Regions from separate parts of the Lysinibacillus sp. FN11 genome, predicted to be linked through region 2. Evidence: predicted binding sites of a transcription regulator. Region 2 holds the regulator's gene; the other holds the start of a gene.

Region 1 (6,916 bases), 2.1 Mb from region 2:
TTTTGTTTCAAGATATTCTAATGTAAGACCGATGTCTAAAATAGATTTTGCACCCGCACAGATAACGGCAACATTTGTTTGTGCTAATTCTTCTAAATCAGCAGAGACATCCATTGTTGTTTCCGCACCACGGTGTACACCACCAATACCACCTGTAACAAAGATTTCAATACCGGCAAGCTCTGCACAGATCATTGTCGCTGCAACTGTTGTAGCACCTAATTTTTTCGTTGCTAGTAAGTAGCCTAAGTCACGACGTGAAGCTTTTGCAACACCTTGAGCATTACCGAACATTTCAAGCTCTTCATCTGATAGACCAATTTTAATTTTTCCATCAATTAATGCAATTGTTGCTGGGACTGCACCATTATCGCGAATAATTTGCTCAACTTCACGCGCAGTTTGCACGTTTTGTGGGTATGGCATACCGTGTGAAATAATTGTTGATTCTAATGCAACGATTGGTAGACCTTTTGCTTGTCCTGCTTTTACTTCTTCTGATAATACGATGAAATCTTTCATGTTGTTATTCCTCCATTTCATTTTTCAACAAATCTACTGATAATTCAGGTCTTACTGTATAAGGAGATGCCAATGTATTTTTTGCATTGGTTAATCCAGCATCAATACATGTCTCAAAAGATTGTCCAGTCAGCCAACTGTGTATGACAGCGCTGACAAAGGCATCTCCTGCTCCTGTCACATCTTCAATTTTGTCAATTACTTTAGCGGCAAAATGACGAGGGGCAATCGTTGTAGACGCTGCATAAACGCCCTTGCTGCCAGCCGTGATAATGACATGCTCCGCACCTAATTGTAGGAGCTGTTGTAAAGCTTTTTCATAATGGGTAGCGTTTTCAATTTTATGTCCAACAATCGTTTCCGCTTCATCTGTGTTACAAATAAACCAAGTTACGCCTTGTAATGTTTCAGGTAGTCGATTCATTTTGGGCGAAGATACTGGCACAATGACAAGTGGAATATCACGAGCAATGGCTACTTGCTGGATATACGCTACTGTTTCTTTTGGGCAGTTTAAATCCAAAATAAAACAGCCCGCGTTTACAAGCATTGTTTCATGTTTTTTCAACAAGGTAGGTAACAGAAGGTCGTAAACCTCCATATTTGCTACAGCTAGTGCTAGCTCACCTTGTTCATCCATGATGGCAGTATAAGAGCCTGTAGTAGCCTCTGCAAGCTGCTCTACATAACGTAGATTCATAAAGGATTCCGAAGCCTCTTGGATCACTTGCCAATCAGCATCCTTACCTGCCGTTGTCAGTAACGTCACTTGGTGGTTTAATCTGCCTAAGTTTTCAGCAATATTTCGACCAACACCACCTACACTAAAGGAAGAACTGGCTGGGTTAGATGTTCCAAATTGAACATTGCCCTTGACATGGAATTTGCGGTCTAAATTAGCTCCACCGATGCAAATAATTTCATTTTCTTCGGGTAATATATAAGCACGACCTACAATTTTTCCTTGCTTCGTTAAACTAGACACTAAATTAGCAAGCACAGGACGCGACAGATTCATTGCATCTGCCATTTCTTGCTGAGACATAAACGGATTCTGGCGAATTAAAGCAAGCACCGCCTGTTCTCTTTCATTCATAGCATCACCTTTTATTATATTTGTTTATATTATAAACTTTTGTTTGCGCTATGTCAAAAGATTCTTTATTAAAAAAGTTGAACCTCATCTTACCGAGGTTCAACTTATATTTGTTTATGCTTGCTGAGGTGTTTGTTTTTTAACAATGATAACGAATAAGCTGGCCATTGCACAAAACATTCCTGCAAGGAAAAAAGCCCATGTATAAGCGTTAAAAAATTTATAAATTAACCCTCCACCATACGCAGCAACCGCCGCTCCTGCTTGATGTGAAGCAAATATCCAGCCGTAGATAATACTGCTTTTTTGCATACCAAAAATTTGTCGTGTCATACTGATGGTTGGTGGCACTGTAGCAATCCAATCTAGTCCGTAAAAGATCGTGAAAATCGTTAATAAAACATATGATCCTTGTGCGAGTGCGTAAGGAAGCAATAATAGAGATGCGCCTCTTAACAGGTAATACCAAAACAATAACCACCGATTATCGAAGCGATCAGATAACCAGCCAGACGCAGTTGTACCTAATAAATTAAAAATGCCCATAAAAGAAAGGAATGATGCGGCAGTGACTAAAGGAACGCCAAAGCTAATACAATAAGAAACAAAATGAGTACCAATTAATCCGCTTGTCGATAGCCCACAAATAAAAAAGCTACCTGCTAAGAGCCAAAATGCTTTAACCTTAATCGCCTCAAATAAACCTTTAAAAGCCATAGCTATTGGATTCTTCTTTTGCTGTATTGGTCGTTCCTCTATAGCCTCCTCTTGTCCATAAGGAGTTAATCCTATATCCTGAGGTCTATTTCTTATAAAAAGTGCAATCATGAAAAGCATTATGATACTAAGGAGTAGCATTAATGTGATGGCCCATCGCCAAGAATAGTGTTCAATAATGATAGCTAGAACTGGTAATAAAATTAACTGGCCCGTGGCTGTACTTGCCGTTAAAATACCAACCGCTAACCCTCTACGTTTTACAAACCAATGATTCGCCACATATGGGCTAAGGACAGTTAAAAAAAGACTTGCCCCAAGACCAATAATGCCACCCCAAATAACGATTAGCTGCCAGGATTCACTCATCAAAAATGTTAAAGTCATTCCTAATACTAAAGTTGCCATGGCACCTAGCATCATTTTCTTTAAGCCTATAACTTCAAGCAACGCAGCCATAAATGGTCCAGATATGCCATATAAAAACAAACTTACAGCAAAAGCTAATGCAATGGTTGAACGATCCCAGTGAAATTCTTTTTCAAGAGGTTCGATAAACACGCCAGATGATGACATCGTAATCCCTGCGACAATTATCGAGAAAAATGTGACGATTAAAATAAACCAACTATAATGAACACGCTTCACCTCAACACCTTCTTTTCTTTGATAGACTACAAAACATGTATATACATGTTTAAGTCTGCTTATTTCATTTATATGTATATACATGTATAATCATAGTAATCGTTCATAAAGCTGTCAAGAAGGAATTTCTAGTTATTGGGTGTATACTTATAGTTAGTAGAATCCCCTTAAAGGAGTACTGTCGATGAAGAAACAACTTAAAGATATTGATTATACACAAATTTGTGTTTGTGCAAACCTTAGAAAAAAAACAAGGGTTGTCACGCAATTATATGATAAATTGCTACAGCCTACTGGTTTAAAGGTTACACAATATTCGATGCTTGCTCGTATCGACCTTCAACAAGCTGTCTCAATCAGCCGTTTAGGTGAAATTTTGCAACTCGATCAAACAACTGTAACACGTAATATTAATCTATTAAAGCAACATGGCTATGTTGAATTAAAACGAGATACAAATGATGCTCGCACAAAAAAAATTACGCTCACTGAAAAAGGATTAGAAAAGTTGCATGAAGCCGCACCTATTTGGCAAGGCATTCAAGATAGAATTATCGAGGATATTGGAACCGAAAAATACGCAGATTTCTACGATACATTGCGTACAATGCAAAAAATTATTCAAGCCTATGACGAAGTATAAAAAAAAGCGCCTACAGTGTAGGGCGCTTTTTGCAATGCTCTTAATATTGAATAAGTGTTTTAATATTTAAATCGCCAAGCTTTTCGCGACCATTTAATTCTTGAAGTTCGATTAGGAATGCGCAGCCTACTACCTGACCACCTAATTGTTCTACTAAACGCACTGTTGCTTCAACTGTTCCCCCAGTTGCTAGTAAATCATCACAGATTAACACCTTTTGACCAGGCTTAATCGCATCGTGATGCATTGTTAATGTATCTTTTCCATACTCTAAACCATAGTCGGCACTAATAACCTCTCGCGGTAATTTACCTGGTTTACGAACAGGTGCAAATCCAATTTCAAGCGCATAAGCTACTGGGCAACCGATAATAAACCCACGAGCTTCAGGTCCAACTACAATTTCTGCACCTACTTCTTTAGCATATTCTACAATTTGATCTGTTGCATATTTGTAGGCAGGCCCATTATCCATAATTGTCGTAATATCTCTGAAAGTAATGCCTTCTTTTGGCCAGTTTTCAACCGTTGTAACGTATTGCTTTAAATCCATGTTCTTGCTCCTCCTACGAAACGTTATACGTCCGTTTATGTTAATCGTTCATCAAACCATTGTTTTAATTCTATATAAGGAGCATAAACAAGCTTTTGCTCCATTTCAATCTGTTCTGAACGTTGTTTGTAAGACGGTGCCTCTGTTAGTGCTTGTTTTGGAGCATTCACGTTGACAGTCGTCAGTCCACCCTCCATTTTAACAAAATCAAGCTCAAAAAACACCTGTGTCATAAATTTTAATGTATCTAATGGCCACCCCGTATGCTTCGCTAAATCTGCGATATGCATATCAAGTGGAAAGGCTGGTCGATTTTTCAAGAACTTATAATACCAAGCAAATTGCTCACGAGTAGGTAGACCGCTGAAGTATTGCGAGTCAGGCATATAAAAATGAGCATAAATACGTGACGGTGCTGTCTTCTGTAAAACGTCCTCTAGCTTTTGAACATTGTGTGGCAAGTCTAAGAGCACGATGTAATCACTTTGTTCAATATTTGAAAGGACTGGGTCAACCAGTGTAATAGGTGCACCGATTAATGATTGATAATAGGTCATCGTTTCTGGACGAAAGGCGATAAACCGAGCCACGTCCTTCGGTACCGTATTCAGCCATCGAGCTGTTTGACGGATACCACGAATATCAAATAACTGCCATTCTGTAGTTTGGACATCCTCGATCATAAATTGGGCTTTTTTACGTCCCTGCCATTCGTTAATTTGCAAATCGCCTATAAAGGAAACTTTGATGCCATACGTTAATTCATCATGTAAATGCCCTTTGTTAAAACCAACACTATCCAATTTGTCATAGCCGTTTGTTATTTCCATTTTAATATGATTCTCGCCCGCTCCAATTTTACGCATGGAGGCGATTTCTACATCCTCCAGCACATACACAGGCTTAGGAAAATCTGTGCCAAATGGTCCTAGTGTTGAAATTTCCTCAATAGCATCCGCTGAAATTTCGTCTATGCTGAGCGGTATATCAATATGCACTACAGGTGTTAATTGCTCCTCTGTTAAACAGGCTCTTGCTTGAGCATCTAGGCGAGTACGTAGTTCATCCACATGCTCTAATGATAAGGTCATACCTGCAGCCATAGGATGTCCACCAAAATGCGGTAAAATATCTCGATTTTTAGCTAGTTCATTATATAGATGAAAACCTTCAATACTTCGAGCAGATCCTTTTGCTATGCCCTTTTCTGGATCAAGTGACAGCACAATCGTTGGACGGTAATACAGTTCAACGAGACGTGATGCTACAATTCCTACAACACCTGCGTTCCAGCCCTCGCCAGCAACAACAAGAACTAAGGAATTGCCGATTTTTTCATCTGCTTCAATCAGTGCGATGGCTTCATCTGTAATACTTTTCACAATATCTTTGCGCTCGGTATTGCAGGCATTTAGTTTTTTTGCCAATGCAGTTGCTTTAGCATTATCCTCCGCCATTAATAATTCGACACCAGGAGCTGCTTCACCTAGTCGACCAACAGCATTCAATCGTGGACCAAAATAAAAGCCAATCGTTTCTTCTGTAATTTTCGTCTGCTCTGTACTGGCTATGTCACACAATGCTTGTACCCATGGGCTAAGAGAACGACGCATTTCTTGTATGCCCCGCTTCACGAGATAGCGATTTTCGTCCACCAACGGAACCAAATCTGCAACAGTGCCAATCGCCACAAATTCTATTAGATGGCTTGGTAGTTCACCATAAAGAGCATGTGCCAGCTTAAAGGCAACCCCTACTCCTGCTAGCTCGCCAAATGGATATTGCCCTTCTGGTATTCGGGGATGAAGGATAATATCTGCTGGTGGTAGCTCCTCACCTGGCTCATGGTGATCTGTCACAATGACATCCATACCAAGCTCCTTCGCTACTCGAATAGGCTCAATACCAGATATACCATTATCCACTGTAATGATTAACTGTACACCCTCTTCATAGGCCTCCCGAAATAGGGCTTCATGCGGACCATAGCCATGGATAAAACGATTCGGAATTTTAAAGGAGACGTCTGCTCCAAGATCTAGTAAAACATGTAACATAACGGTTGTGCTTGTCACACCATCGGCATCATAATCACCATACACTAAAATTTTCTCACCATTTTCTAGTGCTTGTTCAATTCGTGCTACCGCTTCAGCCATACCATGCATAAGAAATGGGTCATGGATATTTGCCTCAGTCATATTTAATAAGCTTTCTGCCTCAGCCGTTGTTTCGCAGCCTCGTGCTGCTAAAATTTTTGCTGCAATCGCAGAAAGTTGTAAGTCATTTTGTAATGCTTGTACAAGTGTTGCGTCAGGACGCTCCACCTGCCATCTTTTTTCGATAGAATCATCTTCTCACTTCCTTACGAAAGCTATTATACCGAATTTCTATAGGTTGCGCACTATCCGTTAGATTGATAGTTTTATCCATCACTTTTTAATTTCTATCTGTCACTTTCTCATTTCTTTCATCATTTAAAAAGCCTACTCTTCTAAAGAGTAGACTTTTCTAACATACCTTTCGAGGCGGCTACTAAGGCTTCCACCGTTGCCAAATCTCCTTCGTGTAATGCTGTAACAATGGCACTACCGACAATTACACCATCTCCCAAAGCTCCCATCTTCTTCACTTGCTCAGGTGTCGAAATACCAAAGCCTGCAAGCACAGGGATTGGACTTGCTTGACGTAAGCTTGCAAAATGCTGTTCTAAATTATTGGCAAAACGCGATCTTGC
Region 2 (6,916 bases):
AGAACATCATCAAAATTTTAAGAAAAAAATTAGGCATTACACAAGCTGCACTTGCAAAAGAATGTGGAGTTGTGAGACAGACGATTAATAGCATTGAAAATGATAAATATGATCCGACTCTTGAATTAGCTTTTAAGATTGCTAAGGTTCTTAATAGCCGTATTGATGAGGTGTTTATTTATGACTAAATTTCACCCAAATTATATGATTACAATGAAGGACTTCGTGAAAGAACACTCGGCAATTTTAAGAAAACAAACTCAAGAAGTGTCGATACCAGTGACCACTGAGGATCGAAATACCCTCCTAGCCATGCTACAATATCTGAAAAATAGCCAAAATCCAACGCTAGCAAAAAAATATAAGCTTCGCCCTGGAAGTGGACTCTCTGCTAATCAAATTGGCGTAGATAAACGAATGTTTGCTGTACTCTTTGATGACCAAGAAATGATGCTCATTAACCCTAAAATAATAAGTCATTCCATCAATATGATTTATCTACCGGAGGGAGAAGGCTGTCTATCTGTAAATCGACCTGTTCCTGGTTTTGTACCGAGATATGAGAGAATTAAAGTCAAAGCTTATGACATCGATGGACATGAAATCATTGTACAGTTACAGGGCTATGGGGCCATCGTTGTACAGCATGAAATCGATCATTTAAATGGCATCATGTTTTATGATCGAATAAATAAAGAGCATCCTTTCCAACTGCCTAGTCATGTTATCATCGAAAGCTTTTCTTCCCTTCAGTAGTTTTTTACAGAAAAAATTAGCAGGAATATTATTTTCCTGCTAATCTTTCTTGGTGCTCCTGGAAACGACGATGTACAGTCGCCTTACTTACCTCAAAGCCTAACCCTCTAAGCGTTATAGAAATTTCTTCAAAGGTAAATCCACGTTTGCGTAGCTTCACAATTTCCTCTACAGGTAGATCTTTACGCTCCTGCCCCTGCGGATTACCTCGGTTCGATAAATTATTTTCTGGACGATAACCGTTTTCTACAGCACGTCGCATACCTCGTCGAATTTTAGCATTATGAATTCTACGCTGATATTCCTCTACAATCGCTAAAATTTCAAGCAGCATCGTATCCATTTCATTTAATTGGACTGGGCCTGCATCACGCATAGAAAAAACGTCAGTTGCTGACTTTTGTAATAAATGTAATACAGCCATCCTTGCATTGCCTCGTCCTAAACGAGTTTCATCTTGGACAAAAAGAGCATTAATGTTCTTATCTTTTATAAAATCAAGCATTTCTAGTAAGCCTTCACGTTCTACATCATAGCCACTATGTTGATCTTTGAACACGCCCTTCACTGCATAGCCTTGCTCAGCAGCATAGCGCAGCAACTCTTCCTGTTGGCGCTCTAATGAGGAGCTTTGTGTTTCTTTTTCGGTACTTACGCGACAATAGACAACAGCCGATAGTTGATTATTTATCATTGTTCATTTCTCGCAATTTCGATAGTATTGATGGGACTGGCTTGATCACTCACTACAGGAATAACTAGAGATTTTCCTGCTACAATTTTAATATCTGCTAGTTCATTTTCAGTTTTTACAAGCTTTATCCAATCATCAGTACTCATTTTACCACGATATTGCTCGGCTAACGACCACAAGCTATCCCCATGTTCGATTTGAATTTCTGCGTAACTAACTTTTCCTGGATCAGTAATGTAAAGGTATGCTGCAAATAATAAACAAGCTCCTATTAAAATTGAGATATGTGTGTTTTTCTTCAACCATGTCATAATCATTACCCCTTTTTAAGAATGTTTGTTCGGAATGTATGTTCCCATAATAAAGCGAACAAACATTTTTGTCAAACACTTTTCGAACCTATGTTTGCATACGTGTTCGCATTCTGTTATACTATCAAATAAGAAGAATGATTTTAGAAAAAAAGAGGTGAGCACTCATGAAAAAAGTTTCGAAAAGACAAGAGGACATTTTAGCTTTCATTAAGGAAGAGGTACGAGCTAAAGGATATCCACCATCAGTACGCGAAATTGGTGAAGCAGTTGGACTTGCTTCCAGTTCAACTGTTCATGGACATTTAGCTCGATTAGAACAAAAAGGCTTTATTCGTCGAGATCCAACAAAGCCACGCGCAATTGAAATTTTAGAGCCTGAAGAATCCATCCAAAAGCAACAGGTGATCCATGTTCCACTTGTCGGGAAGGTTACAGCTGGTTCTCCAATTACAGCAATTGAAAACATTGAAGAATATTTCCCATTACCCGATACGTACGGCACAAGTGAAGATCAATTGTTCATGCTAGAAATTATGGGAGAATCAATGATTGAAGCTGGGATTTTAGATGGAGATTTAGTCATTGTAAAACAAAAGGCAACAGCTAATAATGGGGATATTGTTGTAGCTATGACAGCTGAAGATGAAGCAACTGTAAAACGTTTCTTTAAAGAGAAAAACCATTTCCGTTTACAGCCTGAAAATTCTTCTATGGAACCTATTATTGTCGATCAAGTTTCTATTTTAGGACAAGTTGTAGGTCTTTACAGACGTGTACATTAACTATTAAAGCAGGTTTTGAGGATTATGTTCCTTCTAAGAGCATGTATCCTCTTTTTTACGCAAAAAAAGAATCCACATACGATTGGATTCTTTGTACAATGCCTCTTCTAAGCTTCCTTCTTAAATTTTAAGCTCGCTTCCACAAAGGCTGAAAATAGCTTTTGCGCACCCTCATCTCCTGCTATGGCTAGTTCCTCAGGATGCCACTGAACAGCCAAGCAAAATGGCATCTCCTCATGAACTACCGCTTCGATAATACCGTCGTTAGATTTTGCCGCTACTTTTAATTTTTCTGCTAAAACATTCACCGCTTGATGATGAAATGAATTCACTGCTATTTTCTCTTGTTCAACGATAGTCGCTAATAGATTGTCAGCAATAACCTGAACAGAATGGGTAGCTACAGCTCGACCTGATTGCTGCATATGTTGAAGTAATTTAGTGCTAAAATGATCACTATCAATATCCTGATATAAAGTACCACCTAAAGCAACATTTAGTATTTGAATTCCTCGACAAATCCCGAAAATAGGCATCTTCCGTTGGAATGCGGCTTCAATTAATGCTAACTCAATCGTATCTCGCGCTGGATGAATTTTTCCAAGCTTTAATGAAGGCTCAGCCCCGAATAGAAATGGGTGCACATCATGACCACCAGATAATAATAATCCGTCTGTAAGGGCTAAAATCTGTGCTGCCTCTTCTTCTACCCCAATTGGAATAATCAATGGAATTCCACCAGCTTCAATGATGCTTTTGCTGTAAGCCACATTTAATCGAGAGGATAAATCATCCTCAACAAAGGCTGTAATACCAATAATCGGTTTCACTTGCTTCCCCCCACATTCCTGAAAATTGAACAATTACCAAAAGCTTATATACCAATTGATTAATAGATCGCCATAGAAATAAACAATAACTGCAGCCAATGCAATAGATGGCCCAAACGGAATGGGTGTTTTTCTCCCCTGTTTGTTTTTCGATAACATGGTAATCCCGACAACCATACCAATAACTGCAGCTAAAAATAGCGTTAACAGTGTATCAATCGTACCCAGAACGAGACCAATTAAAAAGAATAATTTAATATCGCCTCCACCCATGCCACCGTTCGATAGCACAGCAATGATATATAATATGCCAAAACCAACCACAGCACCCACAAGAGAGTCCCACCACGGTGTTAATGGTGACAGCACTCGTCCAATAGCTAGCACAGGTAAAAAGAATACTAACACCTTATCAGGAATTAGCATATAGGCCAAATCTGACACAACGATAATAACTAATAAGGAGATAAAAAGGAACGCTACTATCAATTCTATGCCCCAGCCTAGCTGCCAATAAGCAAAGGCAAATAATACACCTGTCATTAATTCTATGACTGGGTAAACCCAAGAAATTTTATTGCCACACCCCCGACATTTTCCTCCTAAAAATACATAAGACAAAACTGGTACTAAATCAAGCGCCGTTAGTCGTCTCTGGCATTTCAGACAATGTGAAGGAGGATGTACAATCGACTCCTTCTGTGGTACACGTAAGCCAACTACATTATAAAAAGACCCAAAGACAAGTCCAAATAAAAAAATAAAGATCGTATAAGCCATTTCCAATTTCATGTCCTCCTAAACCAATAGGCGCCCATACAAATGAAGTATGGCGCGCCTATAAAATAAAGTTATTGTTGTTCTTCGTAATAGAACGTCGTCACTTGCACTGTTGCCTTTAACGTAAGATCTGCATCTTTCTCAAGCTGTGCCTGCTCTCCAGGCAATTTAAATTCAATCTTATCGGTTTTCATGACACGCTCTAATTGTTCAACCTCCTGTAAAAAGCTTTCAAGAGAATTAAAATCAAGCGCACCCACCTCTAATATAAAAGTAATAAGCTTTAAATTAGCTGGTAAAGAGTCCTCCGAAAGAGAGGCAATCGGTGTAGTACTCTCCTTGTTCTCCTGATCACCATTGACCTCTGCTTCAGCCTGCTCCAACATATTGAGGTCATTCGATACATCTGAAGGTGTCACAGTGCCGTCCTCACCTTGAACCGTTAAAGACAGTATACGAGTTCCTGTCACCTCTTCAATCTCAGCTAAATCAAGAATAATCTTTTCAACGGCTCTTGTGGCAGGTAGCTTTTGTCTTAAGGCTAATATATTGATAGTAGGCTGTCCCTGCTCCTTGTCTAATTGTGCTAGTTGTTCTTTGACATTAGCTAATTCTTGCTGCACCTGCAATACATTACTCTCTTTTTCATTCACTTCATTCAATTTTGGTGACAGCAAATAATAATACAGCGCAAATAAAATAGCAGCTATCAGCGCAAGTAACAAAATCATAGATGAATTTTTACTACTCGTTAATTTATTCATGAGCGTCGTCCTCCAGCTAAATACATAAAATCAATTGTCGCTGTGATAGACACTGAATATCGCGGTACTTCTTTAAATTTTTGTTGGGGTGTTAACTCCCTTTGTTCACCTAGCTCTATTTCGAAGTTTGAGACCGTGTTAATTTGAGCATCTGTAAAATAGCTACTCATTAAAAGTCGCTCCACATATTTCGATATATCTGTCATCGTTTCAAAATCCACTTCAATATTCACCGAGTTCTCTCCGAAAACATAGCTACGTAAATAGGAATGAGTTGGTAATAAAGTTTTTGTTTCATCAATTAACGGTGTTACAGGATAAGAAACGCTTTGAATAAAAGTCACAGACTCTTCCAACGAACCCTGATCGACACTTTGTCGTGCGTCTAGCTCCTGCTGCAATTGATCAAGCTGTGTTGTTAATGCCTGTTCCTCTGCAGTCAATCGTGATAATTCACCTTTTGATGTAAAAAATAAAAAAAGTAAATAAGCTACAATAAGTCCCACAATGACAATCACCAAGCTATAAAAAAGCTTGGGAGAGGCTGTTCTTTTTTCAAGTTGTGGTAAGAGGTTTATATCTGGAACCATTAATGAACCTCCTTCAAAGCTAAGCCAAGCAACGTTGAAAATTCTCGCTTAAAGCGAGGAAATGATTTCTCGATCTTTTTCCCATCGACGACTCTTAGCGGTGGTTCTAAATTAGAAGCAAGTAAGTTTCCAATTGATTTCAATAATGGGTTATCGCCAAGCATAATAATTTCATCCACTGCTTTTTCACCTTTATGTAAAGAAAACTTAAAGAAATTCATCATCCGATCAATCTCTAGAACCTGATCCATTACAACCATTTGATAATTCTCTGCTTCGCCATTATAGATAAATTGATAGTTAAACTCATTCTCTTTCTTCCCCTGCCATTGCGTCATATCTACTTCAATAGATTGATAGCGCAAAAACTCCACTTGGCCATTGGAAAAAATACTGATAGATAGCTCATTAATCGACCATTCCGCAATCAAATACGTTTTATTAGGCACTAATAATGACATATGCTCTAATAAGCGTATATTGCAAAGCGCACGAATATCGGCAGCTTCAGGTTCTAATGAAACATCTAGCAACATCCCTACCATTTTCGTTATCTCTTCGGAGGGCGCTGCAAATAAGATAGCCTTGCCATCCTCGGCATCAGCATCATAAACATCAATTAAAGGGTCTTGAAATGGTAAATGAATGGAATGTCCCAATTCCATTTCAGCATATCCTCGTAATTCCTGAGGCTTGACATCTTTAGGGTGCTCAAAGTTTTTTAATAGAACCGTCGTATCAGGGACAAACATACGGACAGCCTGTTTTTTCCCTGTCCATTTCATTACTTGCTCTTTAATCACCTCAAAAAGAGCTACCTCATCGACGATTGTTCCATTTTCAACGATTCCAGCTGCTAAAGGGTATTCATAGCCTTGCCACTGATTAGGCTCTGGTCCTTTCGCCACAATCGCACGCAGCACATAATCCTTCAGTTCAATCGAAACATGCGACTTTCTTTTTCTCTTAAACATGTGAAAAGACCTCCTTATCCTATTCAGTATAAATGATTTTTTCAATTAGTCATCCATTTCCCAGCCAGAAACGCAAATTTTCTTGCGCTTCTGAGTGGGTTGGGAGGACTGATTATTGCTTTGGAGTTTCTGAAGTAGACGCAGGTTTTTCTCCTGCGCTTGTTAATGCTTCATTTAATTCTTTTTCAGTTACTTCAGTTTTTCCTAATTTGAGAGCAGTTTTCATACTATCAAATTTAGGATACTTAATTGACCATGTGTCCTTTTCAAAAGTAACTGAAGTATCTTTTAAATCAATTCCATCTACAAATGGTTCTAATGCCTTTGCATTACATTTACCATCAGTACATGCCCCATCAATATAAGCAATTTTAGCCCCTGCTAGAATATTTGATGCCTCCGCTAAAATTGCACGGTCCTTCGACTTATTAA

Evidence for each region. The regulator LexA, encoded in region 2, represses DNA repair genes until DNA is damaged. The targets are predictions, from matches to a motif close to CGAACATATGTTCG.
Region 1: a site for LexA is predicted at 1,651-1,664, ahead of NP781_RS14850 (carbohydrate kinase). Genes of this name have one in related genera too.

What each region holds. Positions count from the first base shown of each region.
Region 1 covers NZ_CP102383.1:2,778,982-2,785,897, forward strand. The annotation lists gene NP781_RS14845 (pseudouridine-5'-phosphate glycosidase) at 1-522, opposite strand, end outside; gene NP781_RS14850 (carbohydrate kinase) at 527-1,618, opposite strand; gene NP781_RS14855 (MFS transporter) at 1,733-2,983, opposite strand; gene NP781_RS14860 (MarR family winged helix-turn-helix transcriptional regulator) at 3,168-3,626, shown strand; gene NP781_RS14865 (adenine phosphoribosyltransferase) at 3,667-4,179, opposite strand; gene recJ (single-stranded-DNA-specific exonuclease RecJ) at 4,215-6,506, opposite strand; gene trpA (tryptophan synthase subunit alpha) at 6,674-6,916, opposite strand, start outside.
Region 2 covers NZ_CP102383.1:685,540-692,455, reverse strand. The annotation lists gene NP781_RS03225 (helix-turn-helix transcriptional regulator) at 1-188, shown strand, start outside; gene def (peptide deformylase) at 181-756, shown strand; gene NP781_RS03215 (YneB family resolvase-like protein) at 785-1,450, opposite strand; gene NP781_RS03210 (cell division suppressor protein YneA) at 1,447-1,761, opposite strand; gene lexA (transcriptional repressor LexA) at 1,929-2,546, shown strand; gene NP781_RS03200 (gamma-glutamyl-gamma-aminobutyrate hydrolase family protein) at 2,654-3,376, opposite strand; gene NP781_RS03195 (prepilin peptidase) at 3,410-4,162, opposite strand; gene NP781_RS03190 (hypothetical protein) at 4,228-4,920, opposite strand; gene NP781_RS03185 (PilN domain-containing protein) at 4,917-5,510, opposite strand; gene pilM (type IV pilus biogenesis protein PilM) at 5,510-6,484, opposite strand; gene NP781_RS03175 (prepilin-type N-terminal cleavage/methylation domain-containing protein) at 6,597-6,916, opposite strand, start outside.